Azospirillum brasilense: one gene and its partner. The protein of the gene in region 2 binds, or shares a complex with, the protein of the main gene of each other region. Links are inferred from orthologs where the notes say so. Each region holds a gene or a part of one and is shown on either strand. Other genes may lie near its edges.

Evidence for each region.
Region 1: the proteins of pabB (region 2) and D3869_RS13305 are in contact, whole or in part, in a solved structure (PDB 8RP0), measured with the Escherichia coli proteins. The link is inferred for Azospirillum brasilense from one-to-one orthologs.

What each region holds. Positions count from the first base shown.
Region 1 is NZ_CP032345.1:2,778,499-2,793,683, forward strand. Bases 8,046-10,789 are described here. They hold D3869_RS13305 (anthranilate synthase component II), read right to left. Parts: upstream 9,841-10,789; coding sequence 9,250-9,840; downstream 8,046-9,249. Other genes in these bases: trpC (indole-3-glycerol phosphate synthase TrpC), read right to left, coding at 8,046-8,183; trpD (anthranilate phosphoribosyltransferase), read right to left, coding at 8,180-9,253; D3869_RS13310 (STY0301 family protein), read right to left, coding at 9,995-10,447; D3869_RS13315 (divergent polysaccharide deacetylase family protein), read left to right, coding at 10,626-10,789. In the rest of the region: gltA (citrate synthase), read right to left, coding at 1-448; gltX (glutamate--tRNA ligase), read right to left, coding at 543-1,955; D3869_RS13270 (ComEC/Rec2 family competence protein), read left to right, coding at 2,096-4,297; transcriptional repressor LexA, read right to left, coding at 4,323-5,021; D3869_RS13280 (molybdopterin molybdotransferase MoeA), read right to left, coding at 5,190-6,407; cyclic pyranopterin monophosphate synthase MoaC, read right to left, coding at 6,407-6,901; D3869_RS13290 (GNAT family N-acetyltransferase), read right to left, coding at 6,898-7,350; more of trpC, read right to left, coding at 7,395-8,045; more of D3869_RS13315, read left to right, coding at 10,790-11,771; D3869_RS13320 (heavy-metal-associated domain-containing protein), read left to right, coding at 11,799-12,002; D3869_RS13325 (hypothetical protein), read right to left, coding at 12,140-12,943; trpE (anthranilate synthase component I), read right to left, coding at 12,951-14,462; D3869_RS13335 (SurA N-terminal domain-containing protein), read right to left, coding at 14,487-15,185. UniProt on the Escherichia coli protein: Part of a heterodimeric complex that catalyzes the two-step biosynthesis of 4-amino-4-deoxychorismate (ADC), a precursor of p-aminobenzoate (PABA) and tetrahydrofolate.
Region 2 is NZ_CP032347.1:804,647-820,081, reverse strand. What follows is about bases 7,009-10,002. They hold pabB (aminodeoxychorismate synthase component I), read right to left. Parts: upstream 9,190-10,002; coding sequence 7,828-9,189; downstream 7,009-7,827. Other genes in these bases: D3869_RS25745 (SDR family oxidoreductase), read right to left, coding at 9,218-10,002; D3869_RS25755 (aminotransferase class IV), read right to left, coding at 7,009-7,831. Also shown: D3869_RS25785 (hypothetical protein), read right to left, coding at 171-830; D3869_RS25780 (Lrp/AsnC family transcriptional regulator), read right to left, coding at 993-1,475; D3869_RS25775 (transketolase), read left to right, coding at 1,616-4,024; D3869_RS25770 (calcium-binding protein), read left to right, coding at 4,411-5,175; D3869_RS25765 (site-2 protease family protein), read left to right, coding at 5,328-6,413; D3869_RS25760 (hypothetical protein), read left to right, coding at 6,518-6,985; more of D3869_RS25755, read right to left, coding at 6,995-7,008; more of D3869_RS25745, read right to left, coding at 10,003-10,003; D3869_RS25740 (hypothetical protein), read right to left, coding at 10,078-10,668; thioredoxin TrxC, read left to right, coding at 10,937-11,386; D3869_RS25730 (response regulator transcription factor), read right to left, coding at 11,390-12,001; D3869_RS25725 (sensor histidine kinase), read right to left, coding at 11,991-13,832; D3869_RS25720 (cytochrome c maturation protein CcmE), read left to right, coding at 14,198-14,584; D3869_RS25715 (sigma-70 family RNA polymerase sigma factor), read left to right, coding at 14,677-15,210; D3869_RS25710 (anti-sigma factor family protein), read left to right, coding at 15,214-15,435. UniProt on the Escherichia coli protein: Part of a heterodimeric complex that catalyzes the two-step biosynthesis of 4-amino-4-deoxychorismate (ADC), a precursor of p-aminobenzoate (PABA) and tetrahydrofolate.

The DNA of each region.
Region 1 (15,185 bases), on a different replicon or contig from region 2:
AGAGGGCGCCGGTCACGCCGCAGAGAACCGCCATCGGGTGGGCGTCGCGGCGGAAGCCGCTGTAGAAGCGGGTCAGCTGCTCATGCACCATCGAGTGGCTGCGCAGGATGCCCTCGAACTCTTCCTTCTCGGCGGCGTTCGGCAGGTGGTTGTTGAGGAGGAGGAAGCAGACCTCCGGGAAGGTCGCGTGCTCGGCAAGGTCGTCGATGGCGTAACCGCGGTGCAGCAGAACACCCTCATCACCGTCGATGTAGGTGATCTTGGACTCGCAGCTGCCCGTCGAAGTGAAACCCGGATCGTAGGTGAAACAACCGGTCTCGGCGTAGAGCTTGCGGATGTCGATCACGTCCGGACCCGTGCTTCCCTTCATCACGGGCAGGCTGACCTGCTTTCCAGTCCGGTTGTCGATCAGGGTGAAGGTATCGGCCTTGTCCGCGGTTTGGGTCATCTCGGCACGTCCTTATCTTTAGGGTTGGGGCTTAACGCCCTTTTCGAATGCGCGCAGCATAGTTCTATGCCGGGCGGATATCAACGCACGGAAGTTATCCCCGTGCTGCAGTTGCGGCATCCTTCATCCGGGCCAGCGTTTCCGCCCGGCCGAGAAGCTCCGCCACCTCGAAGATCGGCGGCGACACGGTGGAACCGGTGAGCGCGGCGCGCAGCGGCTGGGCGATCTTGCCCAGCTTCTCGCCCCGTTCCTCGGCGAAGGCGCGCACCAGCGCCTCAAGCGCGGCGGCGGTGAAATCCGCCTCCGCCTCGAAACGGGCGGCGAGGTCGGTCAGGACGCCGCGGCCCTTCTCGTCCAACAGCGCGGCGGCCTTCTCGTCCATCGCCAGCGGACGGGCGGCGAGGTAGAAGCGGGCGCTCTGGGCGAGATCGACGACGGTGCGGGCGCGCTGCTTCAGCCCGTTCATGGCGCGGGTCAGCAGATCGCGCTCCGACTCGGTCAGCGCGCGGCCAAGCTCGGCTTCAAGCCGCGGCGCGGCCAGACCCACGAGGCGGGCGTCGTCGGCCTGCCGCATGTAGTGGGCGTTCAGGTTCTCCAGCTTGGCGAAGTCGAAGCGCGAGGGGGAGCGCCCGATGCCCTCCAGGTTGAACCACTCCACGGCCTGTTCGGTCGAGATGATCTCGTCGTCGCCGTGCGCCCAGCCGAGCCGCAGCAGGTAGTTGCGGATCGCCTCCGGCAGGTAGCCCATGTCGCGGTAGGCGTCGACGCCCAGCGCGCCGTGGCGCTTCGACAGCTTGGCGCCGTCCGGACCGTGGATCAGCGGGATGTGGCCGAACTCCGGCAGGTCCCAGCCCATGGCGTTGTAGATCTGGATCTGGCGGAAGGTGTTGGTCAGATGGTCGTCGCCGCGGATGACGTGGGTGACGCCCATGTCGTGGTCGTCCACCACCACCGCCAGCAGATAGGTCGGGGTGCCGTCGGCGCGCAGCAGGATCAGGTCGTCGAGCTGGGCGTTCTGCACCGTCACCTCGCCCTGGACGCGGTCCTTCAGAACCGTCTCGCCCTCCTGCGGCGCCTTCAGGCGGATCACCGGCTTCACGCCGGCCGGCGCCTCCGACGGGTCGCGGTCGCGCCAGCGCCCGTCGTAGCGCACCGGCTGGCCGGCGGCCTTCTGGGCGGCGCGCATCTCCTCCAACTCCTCGGGGCTCGCGTAGCAGTAATAGGCGCGGCCGGCGGCCAGCATCTGCTGCGCCACCTCGGCGTGGCGGTCCTTGCGGGCGAACTGGCTGACCGCGTCGCCGTCCCAGTCGAGGCCGAGCCAGGTCAGGCCGTCGAGAATGGCGTCCACCGCGGCGTCCGTCGAGCGCTGGCGGTCGGTGTCCTCGATGCGCAACAGGTACGTGCCACCGTTGCGGCGGGCGTACAGCCAGTTGAACAGCGCGGTGCGGGCACCGCCGATGTGGAGAAAGCCGGTGGGCGACGGGGCGAAACGGGTGACGACGGTCATGGGTGGCTCAATTCCGGGTTCGGCGCTGCTACAGTGCTGCGGCGGCCGCGCTGTGGCTGCTGCGGTGCGACTGCGGTGGTGCGGTGGTGTAACACATTAACGGCGCCGGAGGCATTTGCCTTGCGCGCATAGGCGACAGTATGGCCCACGGGGTTGAAGAGGGCATAGCCGGGGGTATGGCGGCGGAGGAGGGCGATGCCGCTCCGGTCCGTCGCGGCGTCGCCACGCGCCTTGCCGCGGCGGCTCTGGGATGCCTCGCCGCGGAGCGGGAGCGCTGGGCGCTTTGGCTGCCGGTGGGAACCGGGGCGGGCGTGGCGCTGTATTTCGGCCTGTCCGCCGAGCCGCCGCCCTGGCTGGGGCCGGGCGCTGCGGCTGGCTGTCTGGTTCTGCTGTGGCTGGCGCGGCGGCGTCTGGCGCCGGTCGTCCTGCTGTTGGGGTTGTTGAGCGTCGCTCTGGGCTTCGCCGCGGCGCAACTGCACAGCCTGGCGGCGGCGGCGCCGATGCTGACGCGCGAGCTTGGCCCGGTGCAGGTCACCGGGCGGGTGCTGGCGGTCGAACGGCAGCCCACCGGCGCGCGGCTGATGATCGGGGAGCCGACGGTGGAGCGGCTGGCCCCGGAAGCGACGCCGGAGCGGGTGCGCCTGCATCTGCCGGCCAAGGTGACCCCGCCGGAGGCCGGGACGGTGGTCCGGCTGCGCGCCATGCTCCACCCGCCGGCCGCCCCGGCGGAGCCGGGGGCGTTCGACCTGCAGCGGCGCGCCTATTTCGAAGGCTTTGGCGCGGTCGGCTTCGTCATGGGGGCCCCCGTCGTGCAGGAGGCGCCGCCGCCCGGCGGCTGGCGCCGGGTGACCGTGGCCTTCGAGCGGGCGCGCGCCGCCATCGCCGAGCGGGTGCGCGCCGCCGTGACCGACCCCGCGGAGGCCAGCGTCACCGCCGCCCTGCTGAACGGCGACGCGGCGGCGATTCCCGAGCCGATGATGGACGCCTTCCGCGACAGCGGTCTGGCGCACCTCCTGTCCATTTCCGGCCTGCATGTCGGCATCGCCGCCGGGATCGTCTTCTGGGTGGTGCGGGCGCTGCTGGCGCTGGCTCCCTGGATCGCGCTGCGCTGGCCGATCAAGAAGATCGCGGCGCTGGCCGGCATCCTGTCGGCGATCCTTTACACGCTGCTGGTGGGGGCGCCCTTGCCGACGCTGCGGTCGGTGCTGATGACCGGCCTCGTCATGGGTGCGGTCATCGCCGACCGGTCGCCGATCAGCATGCGGCTGGTCGCCTTCGCCGGCATCGTCACCGTCCTCTACGACCCGGAGGGGATGCTGGGGCCGAGCTTCCAGATGTCCTTCGCGGCGGTCGTCGCCCTGATCGCCGCCTTCGAGCGTTTCACGCCCTGGGCGGTGAGCCGGCGGCGCGAGATGGGCTGGCTCGGCAAGGGCGCCATGACGCTGGGCGGCATCGCCTTTTCCAGCGTGGTGGCGACGGTCGCAACGACGCCCTACGGGCTCTATCATTTCCAGCAGGTCGCCTTTTACGGCGTGCTGTCCAACATGGTGGCGATCCCCATCACGACGGTGTGGATCATGCCCTTGAGCCTGCTCTCCTACCTGCTGTTGCCCTTCGGGCTGGAGGGGCCGGCGGTGACGGCGATGAGTTGGGGCGTCCGGCTGGTCATCGAAACGGCGGAGCGGACCGCGGCGCTGCCCGGAGCGACGGCGTTCCTGCCGGCCATGCCGGACGCCGCCATCGCGGCGGTCACGCTGGGCGGGCTGTGGCTGGCCATCTGGACGGGGCGCTGGCGCTGGCTGGGGCTGGTGGCCTTGGCTGGCGGTATGGTCGCCCCGGCCTTTGCGCCGCGGCCCGACATTCTGGTGTCGGAGGACGGAAAATTGATGGCCGTGCGCAGCGCGGAGGGGATTCTCAGCCTCTCCACCGCCAGCGACGGGCGGGTCGCCAACAGCTGGAGGCGGCGCGACGGCATGGAGAAGCCGGAGGACAAGGCCGGTCAGGATGTCTGGCCGCTCGCCGGTGTCAGCCTCGACGGGCGGCTGCGCTGCGACGCCCTGGGCTGCCTCTACCGCGCGCAGGGAAAGACCGTGGCGCTGCTGCGCCAGCCGGACGCCTTGCCGGAGGATTGCGCGGTGGCCGATGCGGTGGTGACCGCGGTTCCGTCGCGCGGGTGCCGGGCGCCGCTGGTCATCGACCATTGGCGCTTGCGGCGGGAGGGCGCACACGCGCTCACCCTGTCGGACCAGGGTATCGGGGTGGAAAGCGTGCGTGGGCGGCGCGGCGACCGCCCCTGGACGATGGGCGGGATGCGGCCCGACAGAAAGACCGGGGCGCGCTGAAGCGCCGCCCCGGATCGTCCTGCCGTCAGTACTTCCGCACCAGACCGACGAGGCGGCCCTGCACCCGGACGCGGTCGGCGCCGAAGATGCGGGTCTCGTAGGCGGCGTTGGCCGGTTCGAGCGCCACGGTGTTGCCCTTGCGGCGCAGGCGCTTCAGCGTGACCTCGGCGTCATCGACCAGGGCGACGACGATCGAGCCGTTCTCCGCGCTGTCGCAGCGCTGGATGACCACCGTGTCATGGTCGAGGATGCCGGCCTCCACCATGGAATCGCCGGCGACCTCCAGCGCGTAGTGGTCGCCCATGCCGAGCATGGCGGCCGGAATGTCCACGAAGGCGGAGCTGTCGCGCAGCGCCTCGATGGGCGTGCCGGCGGCGATCCGGCCGTAGAGCGGAAGCTGAACCGATTCGGACGCCGGATTCGCTTCCCGCCCTGCGAAGCTGAAGTCGCCCTTGATGACGTTGGGCTGGAACTTGGCGCGCGGCGGCCGGGGGCGGGCGGTCTCCAGCCCCTCCGGCAGGCGCAGCACCTCCAGCGCGCGGGCGCGGTGGGGCAGGCGGCGGATGAAGCCGCGCTCCTCCAGCCCGGTGATCAGGCGGTGGATGCCCGACTTGGACTTCAGGTTGAGAGCGTCCTTCATTTCGTCGAAGGAAGGGGACACACCGCCCTGCCCGAGCCGCTCGTTGATGAAAAGCAGCAATTCATGCTGCTTGCGCGTGAGCATTTGTGCCTCCCGGCCGGTTCCGCACTAGATATGGAACAAAAGCAAAACGTTCCATCTTGTTCTAGTTTGGTTCTTAACCCCCGTCAAGCCCTACGGATGAAATCAATCGCAAATCGACGGACAGGACTCCCAAAGCGATTGCCAAAGGGATCGGGGGTGCAGAACGGATTAAAGCGACAGGACACCGCCGCTCAACGGGATCACCGTCACGCGGTCGCCCACGGCGGCGGCGGTTGCCTGCGGCTCGCGGACGATCAGGGCGTCGGCCCGGGCCAGCCGGGACATCATCGCGCTGTCCTGGCGCGGGAAGGGGGTGGCGACGGGCTCGCCGTCCGCTCCGGTGGACAGGGTGGCGCGCAGGAAATCCGTGCGGTCGTCGTTGGCCTTCAGCGGCGCGCCGAGCCGGGCCGCGAGCGTGGCGTTCTCGGCGGGCAGCCCCTGGAGACGGCGGAGGACGGGCACCAGGAACAGCACGGCGGCGACCCCGGTGGAGACCGGGTTGCCGGGCAGGCCGAGCAGCGGCACGCCGTTCGCCGTGCCGAAGATCAACGGTTTGCCGGGCTTCATGGCGACCCGGTAGAAGTCCAGCGACAGCCCGCCCAGCACGTCGCGCACATGGTCGTGTTCGCCTTGCGAGGCGCCGCCCGTGGTCACCAGCACGTCGCAGCCGGCCGCCCCGGCGGCCATGGCGGCGAGATGCTCCGGATCGTCCCTGGCCACGCCGAGGTTGTGGGCGAGCCCGCCCTGGCTGGTGACCAGCGCGCACAGGCCGAGCGCGTTGGAGCTGACGATCTGGCTCGGACCCAGCGGATCGCCGGGCAGGGCGATCTCGTCCCCGGTGGCGAGCACGGCGACCCGCGGGCGACGGTGGACGCGCAGCCAGGGCAGGTTGGCCGCGGCGGCCAGGGCGACGTCACGGGCGGTGAGCAGCCGTCCCTTGGGAAGCAACTCCTCTCCCGCGGTGAAGTCCAGACCGGCGGGGCGGATGAAGCGGCCCGCGGGCACGGCGCGCCCGACGCGCACGCGATCCCCGGCGTCCTCGCAATCCTCCTGCATCACCACGGCGTCGGCCCCGGCGGGCAGGGGGGCGCCGGTGAAGATGCGCACGGCCTCGCCCGCGCCGAGCGATCCGGCGAAGGCGTGGCCGGCCGCCGACTCGCCGATCCGGCGCAGGGTGACGGGCGCAGTCTCCGACGCCTGGACGATGTCGGCGGCGCGGACGGCCCAGCCGTCCATGGCGGCGGCGGCGAAGGGCGGCTGGGTCAGCCGGGCGACGGCGGGCTCCGCCAGGACGCGCCCCAGCGCGTCGGGCAGCGGCACCGTCTCCGCCGGCAGGGCGGTGAAGGCGGCGAGGATGCGGGCGCGGGCTTCACCGACCTGCAGCATCAGGCCGCGCTCCCCCATTCGCCGCTCTTGCCGCCGGCCTTGTGGAGCAGCGTCACCTCGGTGATGGTCATGCCGCGGTCCACCGCCTTGCACATGTCGTAGACGGTGAGTGCGGCGATCGACACGGCGGTCAGCGCCTCCATCTCCACCCCGGTCTGCCCCCTCAGCTTGCAGGTGGCGGTGATGTCCACGGCGTTGCGCTCGGGGTCGCAGGTCAGGTCCACCTTGACCGAGGTCAGCATCAGCGGGTGGCACAGCGGGATCAGGTCCGGCGTGCGCTTGGCCCCCATGATGCCGGCCAGCCGGGCCACCGACAGGACGTCGCCCTTCTTGACGCCGCCTTGCAGGATGAGCGCCAGCGTTTCCGGCTGCATCAGGACGGAGCCGCGGGCGGTCGCCGTTCGTTCCGTGTCGGCCTTGCCGGACACGTCCACCATCACCGCGCGGCCCTCGGCGTCGAAATGGGTGAAGCCGCTCGCGGGCTGGTCGGTCATAGGGGTTTCTCCATGAACAGGCTCAGCGGGTCCGGGCCGTAGGGGCCGAAGGGGCCGCGGTCGGCGAAGCCCTGCTTGCGGTATAGCGCGATGGCCTCGTCCTGATAGACGCCGGTTTCCAGCCGCAGCAGCGACAGGCCGGCGCCGCGCGCCTCGTCCTCGATGCGTTCCAGAAGGCGGCGTCCGATCTGGCCGCCGCGTGCGGTCGGCTGGACGAACATCCGCTTGACCTCGCCATAGCCGCCCTCGGTGTCGATGCGCACGGCCCCGCAGCCGACCACGGTTCCCGACCGCCGGGCGACCAGGAAGCGGATGTCCGGCTTGGCCAGCGACTGCAGGTCGAGCAGATGGTTGCTCTCGGCCGGGTAAAGGTCGCCCAGATAGCGGTCCAGCTCCTCGATGAGCTGAACCACCTCGTCCTGGAGCGGACTTTCAAGGGCAATGCTCACGTTCGGCACGTCGTCGCTCCTCCCCATTGCTTTATTCTTTGGTGTCAGGCGAGCAGGGCGCGGGTGGCCGCGGTCACATCCTTCTGCCGCATCAGCGATTCACCGACCAGGAAGCAGCGCGCGCCGACCGCCGCCATGCGCGACAGGTCCGCCGGGCTGTAGAGGCCGCTTTCGGCGACCAGCATCCGGTCGGCGGGCACGTGGGCCGCCAGTTCCTCCGTCGTGGCGATGTCCACCGCCAGAGTCTTCAGGTTCCGGTTGTTCACCCCCAGAAGCGGAGTCTTCAGCGCCAGCGCGCGGTCCAGCTCCTCGCGGTTGTGCACCTCGACCAGCACGTCGAGGCCCCAGGCGAGGGCGGCGTCCTCGATCTCGGCGGCCTGCGCGTCGCTCAGCGCCGCCATGATGATCAGGATGCAGTCAGCGCCCAGCGCGCGGGATTCGGCGATCTGGTAGGGATCGACCATGAAGTCCTTGCGCAGCACCGGCAGGTCCACCGCGGCGCGGGCGGACAGCAGATAGTCGTCGCAGCCCTGGAAATAGGGCTCGTCGGTCAGCACCGACAGGCAGGTGGCGCCGCCCTCGCGGTAGGCGCGGGCCAGCGACGGCGGGTCGAAGTCCGGACGGATCAGGCCCTTCGACGGGCTGGCCTTCTTGATCTCGGCGATCAGGCCGTAGCGGCCCCCGTCCACCGTGCGGCGCAGGGCGCGGATGAAGCCGCGCGCCGGGTCGGCGGCGCGGGCGGCGTCCTCCACCGCGGACAGCGGGCGGGCGGACTTGCGGGCTTGGACCAGCGCGCGCTTGTCGTCGCAGATGCGGGTCAGGACGTCGCTCATGGCGCGGCAACCGGTTCGTTGGTGGCGGACGAGTTGGTGATGGAAACAAGGTGCTGGAGCACGGCGCGGGCCGCCCCGCTGTCGATGGCGTCGCGGGCCCGCTCGACGCCCTCCTTCAGGTCGCCGGCCTTGCCCGCGACGTGCAGCGCGGCGGCGGCGTTCAGCAGAACGATGTCGCGGTAGGCGCCCTGGGCGCCGTCGAACAGCGCGCGGATGGCCTCGGCGTTCACATGGGCGTCGCCGCCCTTCAGAAGCTCTGGCCGGGCGCGGAAGATGCCGGCCTGCTCCGGCTCGATCTCGAAGACCGTGACCTCGCCGTCCTTCAACTGGGCGACGGTGGTCGGGCCGGTGGTGGTGATCTCGTCCAGCCCGTCGGAGCCATGGACGACCCAGGCGGCCTCCGACCCCAGCCGCTTCAGCACATGGGCCAGAGGCTCCACCCATTGCCTGGCGTAGACGCCGAGAAGCTGGCGCTTGGCGCTGGCCGGGTTGGACAGCGGTCCCAGCAGGTTGAAGATGGTGCGGGTGCCCAGCTCGACGCGGGTCGGGCCGACGTTGCGCATGGCGAGGTGGTGGCGCGGCGCCATCAGGAAGCCGATGCGCGCGTCCCACAGAGCCTTGCGCACCAGACCCATGTCGCAGTCGAGGTTGACGCCCAGGGCACCCAGCACGTCGGCGGCGCCCGACTTGGACGACATGGCGCGGTTGCCGTGCTTGGCCACCGGCACGCCGCAGGCGGCGATGACGACCGCGGCGGCGGTGGAGATGTTGTAGGTGCCCGAGCCGTCGCCGCCGGTGCCGCAGGTGTCGATGGTGCCGTCCGGGGCCTCCACCGGGATCGCCTTGGCGCGCATGACGCGGGCGGCCCCGGTGATCTCGTCCACCGTCTCGCCGCGCACCCGCAGCGCCATCAGGAAGCCGCCCATCTGCGACGGGGTGGCGTTGCCCGACATGATGATGTCGAAGGCCAGCGCGGCCTCCGGCTCGTTCAGGGCGTTGCCGGCGGCGACCTTGGCGAGGATCGCCTTCATGTCGGTCAGGTCGCCGTGCGGCGCGGACGGCGTGCTCATGCGGCGGTCTCCAGCCGGCGGGTCGTGTTCAGGAAGTTCTCCAGGATCTTGTGCCCGTGCTCGCTCTCGATGCTTTCCGGGTGGAACTGCACACCGTGGATCGGCAGCTCGCGGTGGGACAGCGCCATGATCAGGCCGTCCTCCGTCTCGCCGGTCACCTCCAGGCAGGCGGGCAGGGTGGCGCGCTCGACGATCAGCGAATGGTAGCGGGTGGCCCGGAAGGGCGAGGGCAGGTCCTTCAGGACGCCGCGCCCCTGGTGGAACATGCGGTCGACCTTGCCGTGCATCGGCACCGGCGCGCGCAGCACCGTGCCGCCGAAGGCCTGCCCGATGGCCTGATGGCCCAGGCACACGCCCATCAGCGGAACGCCCGCCTTGGCGGCGGCGTCGATCAGCGGCAGGCAGATGCCCGCCTTGTCCGGGTCGCAGGGGCCGGGCGACAGCACGATCCCCTCGGGGCGGAGCGCCATGGCCTCCTCCACCGTCAGGCTGTCGTTGCGGCGGACGTCCAGTTCGGCGCCCAGTTCGCCCAGGTAATGGACGAGGTTGTAGGTGAAGCTGTCGTAATTATCGATGAGCAGCAGCATGGGGCGCCCCGGCATCCTTCCGGCCTGTCTTTTCCGGTCCGTCGGTCACGGCCCGATCGTCCCGGAATAGCGTTCCGGCCTTGTTCCAAGGCGGGTACCCTAGCGGCTGGAGCGGTGGATTTCCAGCCCGTCCGAACCTCGACTTGGCGGAGAATCAGTGGCAGAGGAACTGCGGCGCTGTCGCCGGCTTGTCGAGGACCATGCCGCGCGCGTCGGTCTCCTCGGTGATCTGGCAGCGCCGCACGGTGCGCGGCAGGTCGATGGCCAGCGTGGCCTGCGTTCCGTTGTAACGGCAGATCAGGAAGACGCTGTCGCGCCGGGCGGCGGGGAAGTCCCATTGCCGGACCTCCGAGCGGCCCCGCCGCAGGCTGCGGTCCGGCTCCAGCGCCGCCGGGGAGGGAGACGTCATCTGCGCCGTCCGGTCGCCCTCCACCAGCGCGACGCCCGCAAAGGCGTGCTGGTCCTTCGCCGGGTAGGGCGACCAGCCGCCGGGCGCCTCCGGCTGAGCCTGCACGGTCAGGCTGGGCGGGCAGCGGACCTCGTTGGCGACGGCGGGGCCGGTGGTGGCGACGGCGAGGACCGCCAGGAGGGGGAGGGTGCGGAGCATGGCGGTCACAGCATAGTCCCAGCCGGCGGAGGCCTCCACCCCGCTCCGCTGTTGCAGGGACGGTGCGGGGGTGCCACCTTGCGCGCAAACCGGAAACCAGGGTTCGAGATTTCTTCCCATGGTCAGAAAATCGCCGCGCAAACCCCAGAAGGCCGCGGCACGGAAGCCATCGCCGAAAGTGCCGGCCGCCGCGTCCGGACGGGCGGTGCCGGGGCGCGCCGTATCGCCGGTTCTGCTGGCGCTGGCCGGTGTGATCGCGGTCTTCGCTGTGGCGCTCGGCGCCCGTTTCATCCTCGGGCGCGGCGCGCCGGAGACGGAGACCGTCGTGGAGCGGGAGGCGCCGGTCATCGCTCCCGCGGCTCCGATCAAGGCTCCGCCGCCCAAGGTCGCCGAGGCACCGCCCCCACCGCCGCCGCCGCCGGTTCGCGAGGCCGAACCCGCTCCGGCGCCCGTTCCCGCGCCACCGCCCCAGGTGACCGAGGCCCCGTCGCCCGTTCCGGTGCCCGCACCGCCCCCGCCGCCGGCACTGACGCCGAAGCCGGTGGTGGCGATGCTGCCGCCCCCCGTCGCCCCGCTGGAACCGCCCAAGGTGGCGCCAGGATCGCCGCTGTGGAAGAAGAACGCGCTGCCCTTCCGCGCCCCGCCGGGCAAGCCGGCCATCGCCATTGTCATCGACGACATGGGCGTGGACCGCAAACGTTCGAACCGCACGGTGTCGTTGCCGGCGCCGCTGACGCTGGCCTGGCTGCCCTACGCCCACGAATTGCCCGCCCAGGCCCGCGCCGCCCGCGCCGCCGGGCACGAGCTGATGCTGCATCTTCCCATGGAGCCCAGCGGCTCGGCCGATCCGGGGCCGCAGGCGCTGCGCGTGTCGCTCGACAAGGGGGAGATCCTGCGCCGGACCAAGGCGGCGCTCGACAGCTTCGACGGCTATGTCGGGGTGAACAACCACATGGGCAGCCGCTTCACCGCCGATTCCGCGGCCATGGCGCCCGTGCTGGGAGAGATCGCGCGGCGCGGCCTGTTGTGGCTGGACAGCCGGACCACCGCGAAGAGCGCCGGCCTGACCCTCGCGCGGGAGCTTCAGATGCCCTTCGCCGGGCGCGACATCTTCCTCGACAACGAGATGACCGTGCCGGCGGTGCGCGCCCAGCTCGCCAAGACGGAGCAGGTGGCGCGCCGCCAAGGCTACGCCATCGCCATCGGCCACCCGCACGATGCGACAATCGACGCACTGGCCTCCTGGATGCCGGAGGTGCAGAAACGCGGCTTCGTCCTGGTTCCGGTCAGCGCCGTCGTGCGCGCCCATCACGCCGGCGGGTGACCGCCGGTCCCGCTTGAGGAGAGTTCCATGGCTGACACCTACAAGGTCGGCGGCATGACCTGCGGCGGCTGCGCCCGCTCCGTCACCAACGCCATCGGCAAGCTGGCGCCGGGCGCCGCCGTGACGGTGGACCTGGAGGCCGGCACCGTGGCCGTCGAGGGCGGAGTCGCGCCGGAGACGGTGAGGAAGGCCGTGGAAGGCGCCGGCTTCGACTTCGGCGGCCAAGCCTGAGAAGGGCTTCAGGCCTGAGAAAGCCCTAAAGCGGATTGCAATCCGCTTTGGACCGCGACGGCGGCCCCGGCCGCACATGCGGCCGAAGCCCGCCGGCAAGTGAGGCGATGTGAGTCTAAAGCGAACGGAAGTTCGTTTTAAGCCGCCTGAGGACGGCGCAGCCGCCACACCAGCAGGCCGCCGGCCCAGGACAGCGAGACCGCCAGCGCGGCGCCGAGCGCCACGAACCGTCCGGCGGGCTCGGCCAGCAGATGGGCGGTGGTCAGCGCCAGGGCGAGGCCGGGGTTGGTCAGCAGCGCGCTGCGCATCGCCGCGGCGACCACGCCGCCGCCCAGGCGGCCGTGCAGGATCGCCGTCAGGCTGGTCAGAGCGATGGGGAACACGGCGGCGATCCCGGTGGCTGCCGGCCCGATGCTGTGGCTGAGCGTGGTCACGGTGGCGACCAGCAGGCCGACGAGTCCGGCGCGGGCCGGGATGTCGTACCAGCGCGACCGCGCGGTCCGGACCAGCTTGTCCGCCGGAATCGGCGCCGACACCGCCCAGGCGGCGATCCCATAGCAGGCCAGCGTGAGCAGAAGCGCCAGCGGCAGAGTCCATTCGACGGCGGAGCGCAGGCTGGCCGCCGTGGCGATCCAGAAGACGGAGCTGGTGATGACCGTCGCCGGCATGCTCCAGCGCGGGGCGATCCGCACCAGAAGCGCCAGATAGAGGACGATCGTCGCGTTCCCGACCATCCCTGACAGGGCGGCATCGGCGACGAAGCCGTCGCCATGCTCCATCGCGAGCAGCACGAAGGCCGGGCCGGTCGAGACGGGCAGGGCGGTGATCATGCCGCCATAGAAGGGGCCGGCCTTCTCCGCCGCCAGCGAGGCGGCGACGACGACCAGGGCCGCCGCCACGATCTTGACGATCAGCGGCAGCAGCAGCGCATCGAGGGGCATACGGTCCCTACCGGGCGGAGGTCTCGCGGACGGTTTCCTCCGCGGCGCGGATCAGGGCCATCGACTTGTTGACGGTCTCCTGATACTCGGCCTCCGGATCGCTGTCGGCGACCACGCCGCCGCCGGCCTGCACGTACATCATGCCGTCCTTCAGCACGGCGGTGCGCAGCGCGATGCAGGTGTCCATGGCGCCCGACGCGCCGAAATAACCGACACAGCCGGCGTAGACGCCGCGGCGGGCCTTCTCCAGCTCGTCGATGATCTGCATGGCGCGGACCTTCGGCGCTCCCGAGACGGTGCCGGCCGGGAAGCCGGCGATCAGGGCATCCAGCGCGTCGTGCTTGGGGTCGAGGTCGCCTTCGACGTTGGACACGATGTGCATGACGTGGCTGTACAGCTCCACGATCATCTTCTGCGTCACCTTGACGGTGCCGGTGCGCGCCACGCGGCCCACGTCGTTGCGGCCGAGGTCGAGCAGCATCAGATGCTCGGCCAGCTCCTTCGGATCGCTCAGCAGGTCCTCGGCCAGCGCCTGGTCCTCCTCCGCCGTGGCGCCGCGCTTGCGGGTGCCGGCGATGGGGCGGACGGTCACCTTGCCGTCGCGCACGCGCACCAGGATCTCCGGGCTGGAGCCGACGACCGACAGCTCGCCGAAGTCGCAGTGGAACAGGAAGGGCGACGGGTTCAGGCGGCGCAGCGTGCGGTACAGCGCCAGCGGCGACGGCTTGAAAGGGAAGCGGATGCGCTGGGACGGCACGACCTGGAAGATGTCGCCGGCGCGGATGTACTCCTTCGCCCGCTCGACGATCGCATGATACTCCTCGCGCGTCGTGTTGGAGGTCCAGGCGAGCGGCAGCCCGTCCTTGGTCCGCGGCTCCCGCCGGTAGGGCAGGGGGCGCTCCAGATCGGCCACCGCGTCCATCAGCCGCTCGCGGGCGTCGCCGTAGGCGGCGGCGCCGTCGACCCCCGGCTTCGGCCAGACGGGGGTGACCAGAGTCACCGAATCGGTGTGGCTGTCGAAGATGGCGACGATGCTCGGCCGCGACAGGATGGCGTCGGGGATGCCCAGCTCGTCCGGGTTGTCGTCCGGCAGCCGCTCCATCAGCCGGACCATGTCGTAGGTCAGGTAGCCGAACAGGCCGGCGGCCATCGGCGGCAGCGCGTCCGGCAGGTCGATGCGGCTCTCGTTGATGAGGGCGCGCAGCGACTCCAGCGGAGCGGCGTCGACGGGCTCGTAGGCGTCGCGGTCGTGCAGGGCGTTGCGGTTCACCTCCGCCCGGTCGCGGCGGCAGCGCCAGACCAGATCGGGCTTGAAGCCGATCACCGAGTAGCGGTCGCGCCGCGACCCCGCCCCGCGCTCCGCCGATTCGAAGAGGAAGCCGAAGGGGCGCCCGTCGGCCAGCTTCATGTAGGCGGAGACGGGAGTCTCCAGATCGCTGACCAGCGTGGTCCACACCACCTGCGGCGTGCCGGCCTCATAAGCGGTGTGGAAGGCGGCGGATTCCGGCTGAACCTTCACGGGACGGGCCTCGATTGAGTGTGGTTAGTTGCCGCTGGCGAAGAACTGGTCGATGCGGTTGCGGTGAACCTCGACCGGGTAGCTGTTGCGCAGCGCGTTGCCGAACTGGGCCATGATGTCGCTTTCCAGCCCCTGGGCGACGGTGCTCTCCACGGTCGCCAGCGTGGCGTCGGCCGCCGCCGGGTCCGCCGGGATGATCTCCTTCAGGCGGGCGACGACCTGGCTGTCGGCGGTGGCGCCGGTCACCGTCTCGCCGGGCTTCACCTCGAACAGCTTGCGCACCAGCTCGCCCGGCAGCCCCTCGACCGAACGGGCGTCGCGGGTGAAGGGCGTGGTCATGGCGAAGCTGGCGCCGGACTGGCCGGCGACGTCCTGCGCCGCGGCCTCCGAGCCCTGCTTCAGCTTGGCGGCAATGTCCTGGGCCTTCTCGGCGGCCAGCTTGGCGCGCTTGTCGTCCTGCCAGCCGGCGACGGCCTGATCGCGCACCTCGGCCAGCGGCTTGGGCGCGGCCGGCGTCACGCCGTCGACGCGCACCGCGTAGAAGACGTTGTTGGGCGCTTCGGTCAGGTTCGAGGTGGCGCCGGAGGCGAGCTGGAAGGCGGTCTGCACCATGGCGGCGAAGTTCGCGCGGCCGGGAGCGGCGTCCTGGCCGTCCGGCGCCTTGCCGCTGCTGTCCACCGCGGCGATCTTGGCGATGGGCAGCGACTGGGCCTGGGCGACCTC
Region 2 (15,435 bases):
TCTGTCAGCGGGAAATTTCGCCGATCGCCCCTGTTCCAATACTCTTTATGGCAAAAAGCGGCGCAGGTCTTCCATCGCGAACGTCATGAGCGGTCCGGACGATGGGATGTTGAACATATTGAAAGCAGGGTTGCGGCCGACGGACCACGGTTGTCACAGCGCGCATACGCTCACATGGAAGCGATGTCCTTTTCCGCCGTGTCCTTCAACACCTGATCGAAGCTTTCGGACTTGAAGCCCAGAGCGGACAGTTTGGCTCCCGCCGCGCGTTCCGAGTCGGTCCGCGCCAGCTTGTTCAAGGCAAAATCCGCGGTCAACCTCACCGTGGTTGCGCCATCGTCCGTCTGACCCATCAATGAACTGCGTTCCCGCATCGCGCCTCGCAACTCGTTCGAGATCGCGACCGCCTGATCCAGACGCAACCCCGAGCCGGCGATCTTATCGATGGCGGACATCCGCGCCTCGATGCTCTCCGAAAGTGTTCTGATCTTCTTCTGTTTGTCGGTTTCCTGCCCGACGCCCGCTTCGATGGCGCCTTTCCAAAACGTCCGGCTGCGGGTTTCCTTCAGTTTTCCCGAAAGCGCATCGTTCATTTCGTCGGCCGACATTTGGCCGGACGAAACGAAGAGACCCAATGCGCTTCGGTCCTCAGACGACAACTTGCCGAACAGCGAAAGTGCGTCGCCCTTCAAGGCCGATGCCAACGGGCTCAAGTCCACATGGTCGGCCTTCCCGCCGCCGTTGCTGGCTTCGCTCTCCTTGGTCCGGCTTACCGGCGGCTTGGAGGGCATCGTCGGATGTGCCGACGCTGAAGGGATCGCGCCGCTCAAGGAAATGTTTGACATCCTATCCCCATCAAGTCGCAGCCTTGGAACTTAATGAAATGATAGAACGACTTATGCAACTGATCAACGTCATAGAATATAGTTAGAAACCTAACCAATAATCTTGGCATGAATGCTTAGATCCCTATGGATTCATGACCGTCCTGGTCACTCCGCCAAATGGCCCAGCGGTAGGGCCGTGCGGTAGCGCACCTGCTTCAGCGCGAAGCTCGACCGGATGTTGGCGACCCCTGAAATCCGCGTCAGATGCTCCTTCAGGAAGCGCTCGTAGCTGGCGAGGTCGGGGACCACCACGCGCAGCAGGTAATCGGCGTCGCCGGTCATCAGATAGCATTCCATCACCTCCGGCAGCGCCATCACCGCGGCCTCGAAGGCGTCGATCCGCTCCTCCACCTGCCGTTCCAGGCTGACGCTGACGAAGACATTCACCGGAAGATCGACCGCGGCGGGATCGACCAGAGCGACGTGGCGGGCGATGACGCCCGCGTCTTCCAGCGCCTTGACCCGACGCAGACAGGGGGACGGCGACAGGCCGACGCGCTCCGCCAACTCGTTGTTGGGCATCCGCCCGTCCTGCTGGAGCAGGGCCAGGATCTTCCGGTCGATGCGGTCGAGTTTGATTTTTGGCATTTCATGCTGTCTGAAAGGCTTCTGCGCAATCCAATGCTAATCCGGCGCGGTTTCCGGCGCCACTTTGCAAACGCCTGCCGCGGCACAAATGATAGGCTTCACCAATCATCGACCGCCGTTCCGTTGAAAGGGGAACAGACATGGACGCGACCGTTCCGAACCACGCCGACCTCGCCTGCCTGCGCGAGCTGGAGCGCAAGGTTCTCTGGCTCGCGTCCTGGACGATCCACAACGCCAATCACGTCCGCCCCAACCAGGACGGGCTGAAGATCGGCGGGCATCAGGCGTCCTCGGCCTCGCTGGCGACGATCATGACGGCGCTCTACTTCCAGGCCCTGCGTCCGGAGGACCGGGTGGCGGTGAAGCCGCACGCCAGCCCGATCTTCCACGCCATCCAGTATCTGCTGGGCAACCAGACGCGCGGCAATCTGGAGAATTTCCGCGGCTTCAAGGGCGCCCAGTCCTACCCGTCGCGGACCAAGGACGTGGACGACGTGGACTTCTCCACCGGCTCGGTCGGGCTGGGGGTGGCGCAGACGCTCTTCGCCTCGCTGGTCCAGGACTATGTGAAGGCCAAGGGCTGGGCGAAGGACCGGCCCGAGGGGCGCATGGTGTCGCTGGTCGGCGACGCCGAGATGGACGAGGGCAACATCTTCGAAGCGCTTCAGGAGGGCTGGAAGCACGGGCTGCGCAACACCTGGTGGATCGTCGACTACAACCGCCAGAGCCTGGACGCGGTGATCCGCGAGGGGCTGTGGGAGCGGCTGGAGAACATCTTCCGCGCCTTCGGCTGGGACGTGGTGATCCTGAAATACGGCGCGCTGATGCAGGCGGCCTTCCAGGAGGAGGGCGGCCAGCGCCTGCGCGACTGGATCGACCACTGCCCGAACCAGCTCTATTCCGCGCTGACCTACCAGGGCGGGGCGGCGTGGCGGAAGCGGCTGCTCGACGATCTGGGCGACCAGGGGCCGGTCACCCGCCTGATCGAGCGCCGCAGCGACGAGGAGCTGGCCCTTCTGATGGGCAATCTCGGCGGCCACGACCTGCCTTCGCTGCTCGACGCCTTCGCCCAGGCGCGCACGCACGACCGGCCGGTCTGCTTCATCGCCTACACCATCAAGGGCGCCGGGCTGCCGCTGGCCGGGCACAAGGACAACCATTCCGGCCTGATGACCCCGGCGCAGATGGAGGCGTTCCGCGCCGCCAACGCCGTCCGTCCGGGCCATGAGTGGGACCGCTTCGAAGGGCTGGGCCGGCCGGCGGCGGAACTGGACGCCTTCCTGAAGCGCGTGCCCTTCGCGGCCAAGGGACGGCGGCGCCATGACGCGGCGGCGGTCCCGGTGCCGGCGGCTCTGGCGGCCCCGTCACAGAAGGCGCTGTCCACCCAGGCGGCCTTCGGCCTGATCCTGAACGAGCTAGGGCGCGAGAAGACGGAGCTGGCGGAGCGCATCGTGACGACCGCGCCGGACGTGACGGTCTCCACCAACCTCGGCGCCTGGGTGAACCGCCGCGGCCTGTTCGCCAAGAGCGCTCTGGCCGACCTGTTCAAGAAGGAGCGCATCCCCTCCACCTACACATGGGACTTCTCGCCCGACGGCCAGCATTTCGAGCTGGGCATCGCCGAGTCCAACCTGTTCATCCTGTTGTCGGCGCTCGGCCTGTCGCATTCGCTGTTCGGCGAGCGGCTGCTGCCCATCGGCACCGTCTACGACCCTTTCGTCATGCGGGCGGCGGACCAGATGAACTACGCCTGCTATCAGGACGCGCGGTTCCTGCTGGTGGCGACCCCGTCCGGCGTGACACTGGCCCCGGAGGGCGGGGCGCACCAATCCATCGCCACCCCGCTGGTCGGCATGGCCCAGGACGGGCTGGCCTGCTTCGAGCCGGCCTTCGCCGATGAGCTGGCCGTCACCATGCGCTGGGCCTTCGATTACATGCAGCGGGAGGGCGAGGGCGAGCCGGACGAGCGCAACTGGCTGCGCGACGAGACCGGCGGCTCGGTCTATCTGCGCCTGTCCTCCCGCGTGCTGGAGCAGCCGGTCCGCACCATGGACGCGGAGCTGGAGAACGGCATCGTCCAGGGCGCCTATTGGCTGCGTCGTCCCGGGCCGAACGCCCAGGTGGTGGTCGCCTACAGCGGCGTGGTGGCGCCGGAGGCCATCGAGGCGGTGGGCATGCTCGGCGAGGACCGCCGCGACGTCGGGCTATTGGCCGTCACCTCCGCCGACCGGCTGCACGCCGGCTGGAGCGCCGCGCAGCGGGCGCGCGAGCGCGGCAAGCCCCACGCGCGCTCCCACGTCGAACGGCTGCTGGAGGGCGTGCCGCCCCATTGCGCGCTGGTGACGGTGCAGGACGGGCACCCGGCGGGTCTGGGCTGGCTGGGCTCGGTCCAAGGCCACCGCACGCGGGCGCTGGGGGTCGAGCATTTCGGCCAGACCGGCACCATCGCCGACCTCTACCGCCATCACGGCATCGACGCCCAGGCCATCGTCCGCGCGGCGGAGGCCCTGTCCCCCGGCCGGCCGGTCCGTTACTTGAAGGCGGTGTAATCGCAGACTGAGCACCGGCTGCGTCCTTCCCGTGAACGGTCGCGGCGCAAGCCGGTTGCCCGCGCGTTGGTCCCCGCGCCCCCACCCGCCCTCTGCGTCGTCAGCTTCGCGGTCGTCTGCGCGATTCTCAGGCGTTCGCGGCTGGATCTCTCCCGCCAAGTGAATTCATCCAGGACGAAGAAACAATCCCCGTCAGCGGCAACAAAAACGCCGAATGGACGCGTCAAAATGACGCTTTCCATTAGTTAGATAACTAATCATGAGCCGATCAAGACATATCAAAGGTTTCCATGGTTGATATTTCGCTAATTAACACTCGCTTGGATGCATTTGCTATCAAATTTATACAAGGGTAACCGGTTTCGAAATCCGCTCCATTGACTTCAATGCACGCCGATGGCGAAAAAGATATGCCGTATACGGCTAATAAATTGGAGAAACTTGCGATGACGACCTGGTACGGAACTTCCGGGAATGACATCTATGACGCTCCTTCGGGACCGAACATGCTGTTCGGACAGGGCGGGAACGACGATATCCTGGGCAACACCGACGCCGATTATATTGACGGTGGCGACGGAAACGACACGCTGTACGGCAGCTTCGGAAACGACAGCCTGTACGGCGGCACCGGGGCCGACACGCTGTACGGCAACGACAACAACGATCTTCTGAGCGGTGAGACTGGGGACGACTTCCTCTACGGCGGGAACAACAACGACACGCTGTACGGTGGGGCCGGCAACGACACTCTGTTCGGGGATTACGGCTCGGATGTCGGCCTGGACGTCCTGGCGGGCGGAGCCGGCAACGATGTCCTTTACGGTGGCTACGACAGCGACAACTACCTCTACACCTGCAATTCGGACGGCATCGATCTCATCTCGGATTCGCACGGCGACTACGACCGGCTCCGCTTGAACGGCCCCACGGCGCCCAACCAGCTCGAATACTACAGGGCCAGCACCTTCGGTGGCGATTCCAACGACCTTCTGTTCTTCACCAAGGCCGACGCCGCCGACGGCACCATCAGCGAGTACATCATCATCGACGACTTCTGGAGCGGCAGCGCCGCCGGCAGCGGCCGCATCGAGTATCTGAACCTAAGCGGCACGGATTACTGGTTCAACACCGTCGTCTGGGGCCTGTAACACCGTCGAGCGTATAAGGCCGTTGGAGGGCTGGGCCGGCCCCAGCCCTCCAACGGCCAGCCCTTCCTCCGATAGGCCCATGACGCCGCACGCCGCGCGACACCACATAAGGACTCCGTCGAACGACGGTCACAGCGCGAGGCGAGGTCGGGATGAGCTGGTCGATCCCCATCGGCACCATGAAGGGCACGGTGATCCGCATCCACGTCACCTTCTTCCTGTTTCTCCTGTGGATCGGCGCCGCCTACCACGCGCAGGGCGGCTGGCCTGCGGCTCTGGAGGGGGTGGTCTTCCTTTCGCTGCTGTTCCTCTGCGTGCTGCTGCACGAGTTCGGGCACGTCTTCGCCGCCCGGCGCTACGGTGTGCGCACGCCGGACATCACGCTGCTGCCGATCGGCGGGGTGGCCCGGCTGGAACGGTTGCCGGAGAAGCCGTCGCAGGAGCTGGTGGTGGCGCTGGCCGGACCGGCGGTGAATCTGGTGATCGCCGCCCTGCTCTACGCCGCGCTCGGCGGCTTCGTGCCGGCCGGCGCGGCGGAGGTGCGGAACGCCGGAATCGACGTGCTGTCCCGGCTGGCCGTGGTCAACCTATTCCTGGCGTTGTTCAACCTGATCCCGGCCTTCCCCATGGACGGCGGGCGCGTGCTGCGGGCGGTGCTGGCGAGCCGCATGGGCTATGTCCGCGGCACCCAGGTGGCGGCCTCGGTCGGGCAGGCGCTGGCCATCGGGCTGGGACTGCTCGGCCTGTTCGGCAACCCGATGCTGCTGTTCATCGCGCTGTTCGTCTATCTGGGCGCCTCGTCGGAGGCGCACGCGGTGCAGATGCGCGAGATCACCCACGGCGTGGTCGTCTCGGACGCCATGGTCACCCGCTTCGAGACGCTGCCGCCCTCCGGCGTGCTGGAGGACGCGGTGCAATGCCTGATCCGGACGACCCAGCACGAGTTTCCCGTGGTGGACGGCGCCGGCACGCTGCGCGGCGTGCTGACCCGCGACGACCTGATCCGCGCCCTGCGCGACCGCGGCCCGGACACGCCGGTGCTGGAGGTGATGCGCCCCGACATCCCCGTGATCCACCGGCACGGCAAGCTGGAGGAGGCGCTGCGGCTGATGCAGGAGAAAAGCCTGCCCGCGATCGGCGTCGATGACGGAAACGGACGGCTGGTCGGTCTGGTGACGCCCGAAAATGTCGGGGAGATGATGATGGTCCAGGCCGCCCGGCACGCCCGGCGCCGCTGACCGCCTCCCCCTTCCGTCGCGTCCCCTCTCCCTTCGGGAACAAGCGGCGGCCAGGGTCATTGTGCTAGGACTGTGGATGCCCCCACAGCGGAAGGGAGGATGACATGGCGATGCGTTCCACGCGCCGGGCGGCGCTGGCCCTGGCCGGATTCGCCGGGATGACCGCCGCCATGCCGGGACGGAAGGCCGCGGCGGACCAGCCCGGCGTCCACCGCGTCGCCATCCAGGTCAGCAGCAACGACCCGGCGCTGATGAACATGGCGCTGAACAACGTCAAGAACATCATCGAATACTACAAGGCCATCGGCGAAACGGTGGAGGTCGAACTGGTCACCTTCGGCCCCGGCCTGCACATGCTGCGCGCCGACCGCTCGCCGGTGAAGGACCGGCTGGCGTCGCTGAAGGGCAGCCTGCCGACCCTGACCTACTCCGCCTGCGAGAACACCCGCAACGGCATGATCCGCGTCGAACAGGGCGAGGTCCCCATGGTGCCGGAAGCCAAGCTGGTGCCCTCTGGCGTCGTCCGCCTGATGCAGCTTCAGGAAGAGGGCTGGTCCTACCTCCGCCCGTAAGCGGGCGCTCTACTCTGCCGCAATGTCCTTCAGCAGGGCGGCGGTCACCGGCCCCACGGTTCCGGCGCCGATGGCCTGCCCGTCGACGCGCAGCAGCGGCCGCAGGCCCAGGCTGTTGGTCAGGAAAGCCTCCTCGGCCCCCAGCAGATCGGCGACGTCAAGCGGCGCCTCCCCGGCATCGCTCCGTTCCAGGATCAGCGCGCGGCGGATGCCCGGCAGGGCGCCTTCGGCGACCGGCGGGGTCAGCAGGCGCCCGTCCCGGACGACGAACAGGTTCGCCACGCTGGATTCGGCCAGACGGCCCGCGCCGTTGAGCAGGAGCGCCTCTCCCGCGCCGCGCGTCGCCGCCTCCCGCCGGGCGAGGATGGAGTCCAGGTAGTTCAGCGACTTCACGCGCGACAGCGGCGAATGCTCGTTGCGCCGGGTGCTGCGGGCGATGGCCGCCTCCACCGGGCCGGCGGGCGGCGGCGCGGGGGCCAGCGTCATCAGCAGAGTCGGCACGGCGTCCGCCGGGGGCAGCACGCCGCGCGCTCCGGTGCCCCGTGTCAGCGTGATCCGCAGCACGCCCTCCACCCCGCCATCCGCTTGGTCCTGCGCCGCGATCAGCGCGGCTGCGGCGTCGGCCAGCGCCGTGGCGCCGTGGGGAAGCGGCAGGCCGAGCAGCGCCGCGCCGTCCGCCAGCCGGTCGAGATGCCGGCCGAGATGGCGGGCGGTGCCGCCGGCCACCCGGATCGTTTCGAACAGCCCGTCGCCCAGCGTGAAGCCGCGGTCCGCCGGGTCGATGCGCGCCTCCTCCGCCGGCAGCAGGCGCCCGTTCAGCCAGACGACGTTCATGCCCGGGCTCATGCCCGCTCCTCCTGCAGCGCGCGGAGCTGGGCGCGGATCTTGACCATCATCTCCTCATGCTCGTCCGCCGGGTCGGAATCGGCGACGATGCCGCCGCCGGCCTGGGCGATCACCGTGTCCGGCGTGATCGACAGGGTGCGGATGACGATGCTGCTGTCCATCGCGCCGTCGAAACCGAGCCAAGCGACGGAGCCGCAATAGGCGCCGCGCCGCGCCACCTCCAGCTCGTCGATGATCTGCATGGCGCGGATCTTGGGCGCCCCGGTGATCGAGCCGCCGGGCAGCGCCGCCCGCAGCAGATCCACCGCCCCCAGGCCGGGCCGCAGCCGCGCCGTGACCACCGAGACGAGGTGATGGACGCTGGCGAAGCTCTCCAGCCCGTAGAGCGTCGGCACCCGCACGCTGCCGATCCGCGACACCCGGCCGAGGTCGTTGCGCAGCAGGTCGGTGATCATCAGGTTTTCCGCCCGGTCCTTGATGCTGGCCACCAGCTCAGCGGCGGCGGCGGCGTCCGCGCTGGGGTCGGCGTAGCGCGGGCGGGTGCCCTTGATCGGGCGGGTCTCCACCTCCCCGGCGGCGCTGAGGCGGATGAAGCGCTCCGGCGAGGCGCTGGCGATTCGCAGGCGCGGACCGCAGTCCAGATAGGCGGCGAAGGGGGCCGGGCTGATCGCGCGCAGCCGCCGGTACAGCGCGTAGCTGTCCAGCCCGTCGCGCCGCTCGGCCAGGAAGCGCTGCGTGAAGTTGGCCTGATAGATGTCGCCGGCCCGGATGTACTCCAGCACCCGCTCCACCCGCGCCAGATAGTCGTCGCGGTCCAGCTCGCTCCGCCAGGGGGCGGCCGGGACGGGGCCGAGGGGGGACGCTCCGCCGCCCTCCAGCCGGGCCGCCAGGGCGCGGGCACGGCCCTCGGCCTCCGGGCGGGCGGCGATCACCCAGGCGCGGCGCTCCGCATGGTCGAAGGCGGCCACCGCGTCGTAGAAGCCGAAGGCCATCTCCGGCTGGCCGCCGGGGTTGGCGTGGCGCGAACGGATGCGCTCCAGCCGCAGCCCCGCCTCGTAGCCGATGAAGCCGACCGCCCCGCCGCAAAAGGGCGCGGGCCCCGGCGGACCCTCGGGCCGGGCGTGGCGCGCCAGCTCCGCCGCCAGCACGGCGAAGGGGTCGCCGTCCACTGGACGGCCGTCGAGATGCGCCCGCCCGTCCAGCGACTCCAGGGTGCGGACGGGCTCCGCCGCGATGTAGCTGTAGCGGCCATGGGCCGGGTGTGGGGCGGCGCTGTCGAGCAGCATCGACCACGGCTGTCCGGACAGGGCGCGGAAAGCCTCCGCCGGATCGGCGCATGACAAGGGGATCGCCAGCATGGCGGCGGAGCTTCCTTTAAGACCGGCCTTACATGAGAATGGTGGCGCCGCCGTCCACCACCAACACATGCCCATTGACGTAGGACGCGGCGGGCGAGGCCAGGAACACCGCGGCCCCGGCGATCTCCTCCGGTCGGCCCCAGCGCCCCATCGGGGTGCGCCCCTCGAAATAGGCGGACAGGGCCGGGTTGCCGGTGATGCCGGCGTTGGTCTCCGTCGCGAAGAAGCCCGGCGCGATGGCGTTGCTGGTCAGGCCCTTTGCGCCGTACTCGGCGGCGAGCGCCCGCACCATGCCGGCCAGCCCGGCCTTCGCGGCGGCGTAGACCGCGTCGTTGGCGCGGGCGATCTGCCCGGAGATGGAGGTCACCGTGATCAGCCGCCCGAAGCCCTGGGGCAGCATCAGCCGCGCCGCTTCCCGCGCCAGGATCAGGCCGGCGGCCAGATCGACGTTGAGCAGGTCGCTGATCTCCTCGTCCGCGAAGTCGGTCAACGGCTTGCGGTTGCGCTGCCCGACATTCTGGACCAGCACGTCCAGCCGCCCATGATCCTGCGCGATCCGCGCGAAGGCGTCCCGCACCGCACCGCGGTCGGCCACGTCGAAGGCCAGCACGGAGGCCCGCCCGCCGGCCGCGGCGATGGCCTCGGCCAGCGGCTCCAGCCGCGCGGCGTCGCGCCCGTTCAGCAGCACATGGGCGCCGGACCCGGCCATGGCGCGGGCGATTTCCAGACCCAGCCCGCGCCCGGAGCCGGTGACCAGCGCCACCCGGCCTTCCAGCGAGAACTGCGACAGATAGGGGAGATGCGGGGCGGTCATGGTCACCGTTGGGGAGGGGGTGGACGGTCTTGCAGATTTAGCAGATGCTCCGCCGGATGGCACCCCGTTCGGCGTCAGGCGCGGGGAAGCAGTTCCACCGTTTCCGCGATGGTCCAGCCGTCCGCCCGCACCAGCCGCCCAATGCGTCCGTACAGCGCGGCTCCGGGCGACACGCGCCCCTCCGCGGCCCAGACATGGTCGGCGGGAGCGGTCAGCAGGCCCAGCACCTCCACCGAGAAGGCAACACCGTTCCGCGCCAGCAGGCGGCCGAAGGGCTCGGTCCCTTCGCGAAGCTGCTCGGCGAAGGCCGCGGGAAAGCCGCCGAGGGCGATGCGGATGCTCGCCAGCTCCACCGGCAGAGCGTCCGGCCCGATGGTCAGCGCGATGTCGCGCCACAGCGCCGTGCCGTCCGGCTCCGTCCACTGGCGCAGCACCCGCACGCCCACCGGCTCGCCCCACCGCTCCGACAGGACGGCGGTCATGCCGCGGTCGTGGTCGAGCAGCGTCCGATAGGGCGCCGGGACCACGGCGGCGGGCAGAGCGGACAGCGCCCGCGCCCCGGCCCCCCATCCCGCCGTCAGCGCCCGCGCGCGCGCCAGGGCGGGGCCGGGATCGTCCATGGAGGAGCAGCCGGCGGCGGAGGCGGACGAAAAGGAAGGCTTCATTCGAAATCGCGGTTCTGCGGAAGGGCTTGGGCGGAAGGACGTGGCTGCTCCCTCCTGGGACAGCGGCCATGGGCCGGCATTCTAGGAACAGCGTGCCGCCCACCGCAATGCCGAAGGCGCGCATCCCTCGGTCGTGCCGACCGCTTGACCCCACAATGATAAGGGGCGCCGACCTCAGCCCTGCCCGGCGCCGGCGGCCTCTTGCGCTTCATGAACGCTGCATTAGATCACGCTCATAAAGTTGCCCGTCCCGGAGGGAAGCCGCGCCATGTCCGATCTTCTGCACGTCGCCTGCCCGAGCTGCGACACCCTGAACCGCATGCCGCGCGGACGCCTCGACCAGCCCGGCGCCGGCAAATGTGGCCGCTGCGGCCAGCCGCTGTTCCAGGGGAAGCCCATCGCTTTGACCGCCGCCCGCTTCACCGCCCAGGCGGAGCGCAGCGACCTGCCGCTGCTCATCGACTTCTGGGCGGAGTGGTGTGGGCCGTGCCGGATGATGGCGCCGGTCTTCGAGCAGGCCGCCGGCCAGCTTGAGCCCCATGTCCGCCTCGCCAAGGTGGACACCGAGGCCGCACCCGATCTGGCCGCCCGCTTCGGCGTGCGCAGCATTCCGACCCTCGTGCTGGTCCATCACGGACGCGAGGTGGCGCGCACCGCGGGGGCGATGCCGCTGCCGGCCCTGCTTGGCTGGGTGCGGCAGGCGATGGCGGCCGTCTGAGCGCTACTCCGCTTCCAAGAGTAGGCGGGTCAGGTCGGAGACGGAGGCGACCTCCAGCTTGTCCATGACGTTGTGGCGATGAACCTCCACCGTCTTCAGGCTGAGGTTGATCTCCGCCGCGATGACCTTGTTCGGCTTGCCCTGCACCACCAGATCGGCGACCTGCCGCTCCCGCGGGGTCAGGCGGGCCAGCAGGGCGCGGACATGGGCCTTGCGCGCCTGCGCCTCCCACGCCCGCCGGGACGTTTCCAGCGCCTCGTGCACCCGGTCGAGCAGAACCTGGTCGTTGAAGGGCTTCTCGATGAAGTCCACCGCCCCGGCGCGGAAGGCGCGGGCGGCCATCGGCACGTCGCCGTGGCCGGTGATGACCACGACGGCCAGGACGGAGCCGGCGCGGGCCAGCGTGTCCTGCAGCTCCAGGCCGCTCATCCCCGGCATCCGCACGTCGGTGACGAGGCAGCCGGGCTGGTCGGCGCGCATGGCGCGCAGGAACTCCTCGCCGGAGCCGAAGGACTCCACCGCCACGCCCAGCGAGCCGATCAGCCAGCCCAGCGAATGGCGCATCGCCGGATCGTCGTCCACCACGTAGACGGTGCGGGCCGCGTCAGCCTGCATTGACCTTCTCCTCCGCTGCGGGCAGGACGAAGCGCACGACGGTGCCTCCGCCCGGATGATCGGTGGCCCAGAGATGGCCGCCATGGCTTTCCACAATGGTCCGGCAGATCGACAGGCCCAGCCCCATGCCGCCCGGCTTGGTGGTGAAGAAGGGATCGAACAGCCGCGCCCGCGCGTCCTCCGACAGGCCGTGCCCGCGGTCGGCCACGGCGATCTCCACCCGCCCTTCCGCGTCCAGGCCGGTGCGCACGGTGACGCCCCTGCCCTCCTCCGCGCCATCATCCATGGCGTCCAGCGCGTTCTTGACGAGGTTCAGGACGACCTGTTCGATCTGCACCCGGTCGGCCAGGACCGGCGGAAGGCCGGAGGCCAATTCGCGGATGACCGGAATGTTGCCGCTGCGCGCCCGCCCCTCGCAGAGCTGCAGCGCCGCCTCCACCGCCCCGTTGACGTCGGCCGGCTCCAGCTGGACGGCGCGCTTGCGCACGAAGTCGCGGATGCGGGCGATGATCTGCCCCGCGCGGTCGGCCTGGGCGGCGATGGCGCGGGAGGCCTCCGCGAACTCCGCGGCGCTGCCCACCCCGGCCTCCAGCCGCCGCGTGCAGCCGCGCGCGTAGTTGGCGATGGCGCCCAGCGGCTGGTTCAGCTCATGCGCGATGTTGCTGGCCATCTCGCCGAGGATGGAGAGGCGGGCGACATGGTCCATCTCCTTCTGCCGTTCCCGCGCGGTGTCCTCGGCGCGGCGGCGCTCGGCCATCTCGCGGCGCAGCTCGCGGTTGGCCGCGCGCAATTCGGCGGTGCGCACCTTGATGAGATGCTCGACCCGCAGCGAATGGACCGCCCACCACAGCAGGGCCAGCGCGGCCAGCGCCAGCCAGTGCCAGTGCTCCCGCGCGAGGTCGAGCAGGGTGACGTCGCGCAGATGCTCGTAGGGGCCGATGCGCAGGCTGCGGAACAGGCCGTGGACCGGCTGGTAGTCCAGCGGCACCGTCCAGCCCTCGTAGCCGCCGGCCAGAGCCGCAGGATGGCTGTCGGGCATCTGGAACAGCGCGACCACCACCGCCTTCGCCAGATCCTCCGGCGTTTTGGCCAGCCGGGCGAGCGGCCAGTCGGGGTAGAGTCCGGTGGACAGGGCGCAGCCGAATCCCGGCTCCGTCCGCGGGGCGACGACTTGGAACTGCGCCCGGTCGAGGCGGCCTTCCTGGGCCAACTCCTCCAGCACGCAGGCGCGCAGGACGCCGGCGTCCACCTCCCCGTCGCGGACGGCGAAGGCGACGCGGTCCACGGGAAATCCGGAGAAGCGCAGCTCCTTCAAATCGCCGTAGGGATCGACCCCGGCCGTCAGCATCGCGCCCCAGGCAACCTGGAAGCCGCCGAAGGCGTCGGGGTCCACCGCCATCACGGTCTTGCCCTTCAGGTCCGCAAGCGTCTGGATATCCTCGCGCCCCGCCCGGACGATCAGAGCGGAGCCCACCGCCGCCCCCGACGCGCCGGAGCGGGAGGAATGGAGCGTGGCGATGCGCGTGACGCCGTGGCGGGCCTCCAGCTCCACATAATTGCCGGTGTTGGTCAGCACGAAATCGACGCTGCCGGCGGCCACCGCCGCGTCCATGCCCGGCAGGTCGAGCGGCACCATCTCCGCCCCGCGCTGCGGAAAGCGGTCCGCGAGATAGCGGACGGTCGGTTCCCAGACGGCGTTGGCGTGGTCGCCGCCACGGTAGGCCAGCACGCCGACGCGGATCGGCGGTTCCACCGCCCGGGCGGGAAGCCCGGCGGAGAGAACCCCCAGCAGCGCCAGCATCAGGCAACCCGGGCGGACCGTGAACCGCATGGCATCCTTCGGACGGGTGAAGACGCGGGGAACCGCCGGAACGGACCCCGACGCGCCGCATACACCCTTACGCTGTCGCTTTCAATCCGTGCGGGCGCATGCGCTCAGGGAAAGGCGACGCCGGGGCGGGGTCGAGCGGCGGCACGGTGGATGACGCGATGGATGGCTCGTTGGACGACATGGGCTTCATCAGCCCTTTAAATAAGATATCTCTAATTTATAGACGATCCCCGTCGATCAAGCGGATTGTGATCGGTCTTGCTGAACCGCGCTTGAACGCGCCGTTCAGGCAAGGCTCAGCCGCGGCTTGCCATGATCCCTCCTGTTCGGGCGGGCCTTCCGCCCCTTGCGATGGAGACAGGATCATGCGCCCTTCCACCACCCTCCCCCTTCTGGCCGCCCCCGTCCTGGCCGCGGCCTTTGCCGCCTTTCTGCTGTCCGGCCCCGCCGACGCCGGCGAGCGGCACCGCACGGTCCAGGCTGCCTCGCCGCAGCCAATCGCCGAAGCGCTGCGGGCCGGGGGCGGCACCGTCTCCGGGTCGGTCGCCGCCGTGGGCGTCAACTGGATGACCGTTCAGGACGACAGCGGGCGGACGGATGTCAGGATGCGCGGCGTCCTGCCGGAAGGCATTGCGCAAGGCGCCCCCATCACCGTCACCGGCCGTGTCCGCAAGGGCGGGCTGATGGCCAGCGAGATCATCCTCGCCGATGGCTCCCTGCACCGGCCCTCCCGCGACCACGACGACGATTGACCGCGGAAAGCGTCCCGCCCCGGGATTAAAAGGGCCTCCCGAAACGAAAACGGAGCAGGAATTCGGGAAAATCCAGTCCACGGGGTGGAGACGTGACGTTCAGCCTGCGCGATCAACTGTCGAATCAACTGCGCTCCCTGCGCCGCTACGCCCTCGCGCTGGCGCGCAACCGCGACGACGCGGAGGATCTCGTGCAGGAGACGCTGGTGCGCGCCATTTCCGGCTCCCGGACCTTCCGGCCGAACGGCGACCTGCGGTCCTGGCTGTTCGGCATCCTGCACAACGTCCACGTCAACGGGGTACGGCGGGAGCAGGTGCGGGCGCGCGGCGCCTCGGCCATCGAGGCGATGGCCTACGGGCAGATGCCGCCCAACCAGCCCGACCATGTGGAGCTGATGCGGACCATCGAGGCCTTCTCAACCCTTCCCGACGAGCAGCGCCGCGTCCTCACCCTCGTCGCCGTGGAGGGGATGAGCTACCAGGAGGCCGCCCGCCAGCTGGACATCCCGCTCGGCACGCTGATGTCGCGGCTGGCCCGCGGCCGGGAGGCGCTGCGTGTGGAGATGGGCCACCGGGAGATGGACCAGCGCGACCGCGCCCAGACCGCCCTGCGGGCGGTGAGGTGAGTCATGGGCGGTGATCCCATCAGCCTCAACCAGGACGCCGACCTCCATCTCTACATGGACGGCGAGATGGAGCCGGCCCGCCGCGCCGCCTTCGAAGCGCAGTTGGCCGCCAACCCGGCCCTGGCCGCCAAGCTCGACGAGTATCGGCACCAGCAGGAGATGCTGAGGCTTGGGCTGGACATGATGGCCGCCGTCTCGGTGCGGGAGACCGAAACGCTGGCCGGG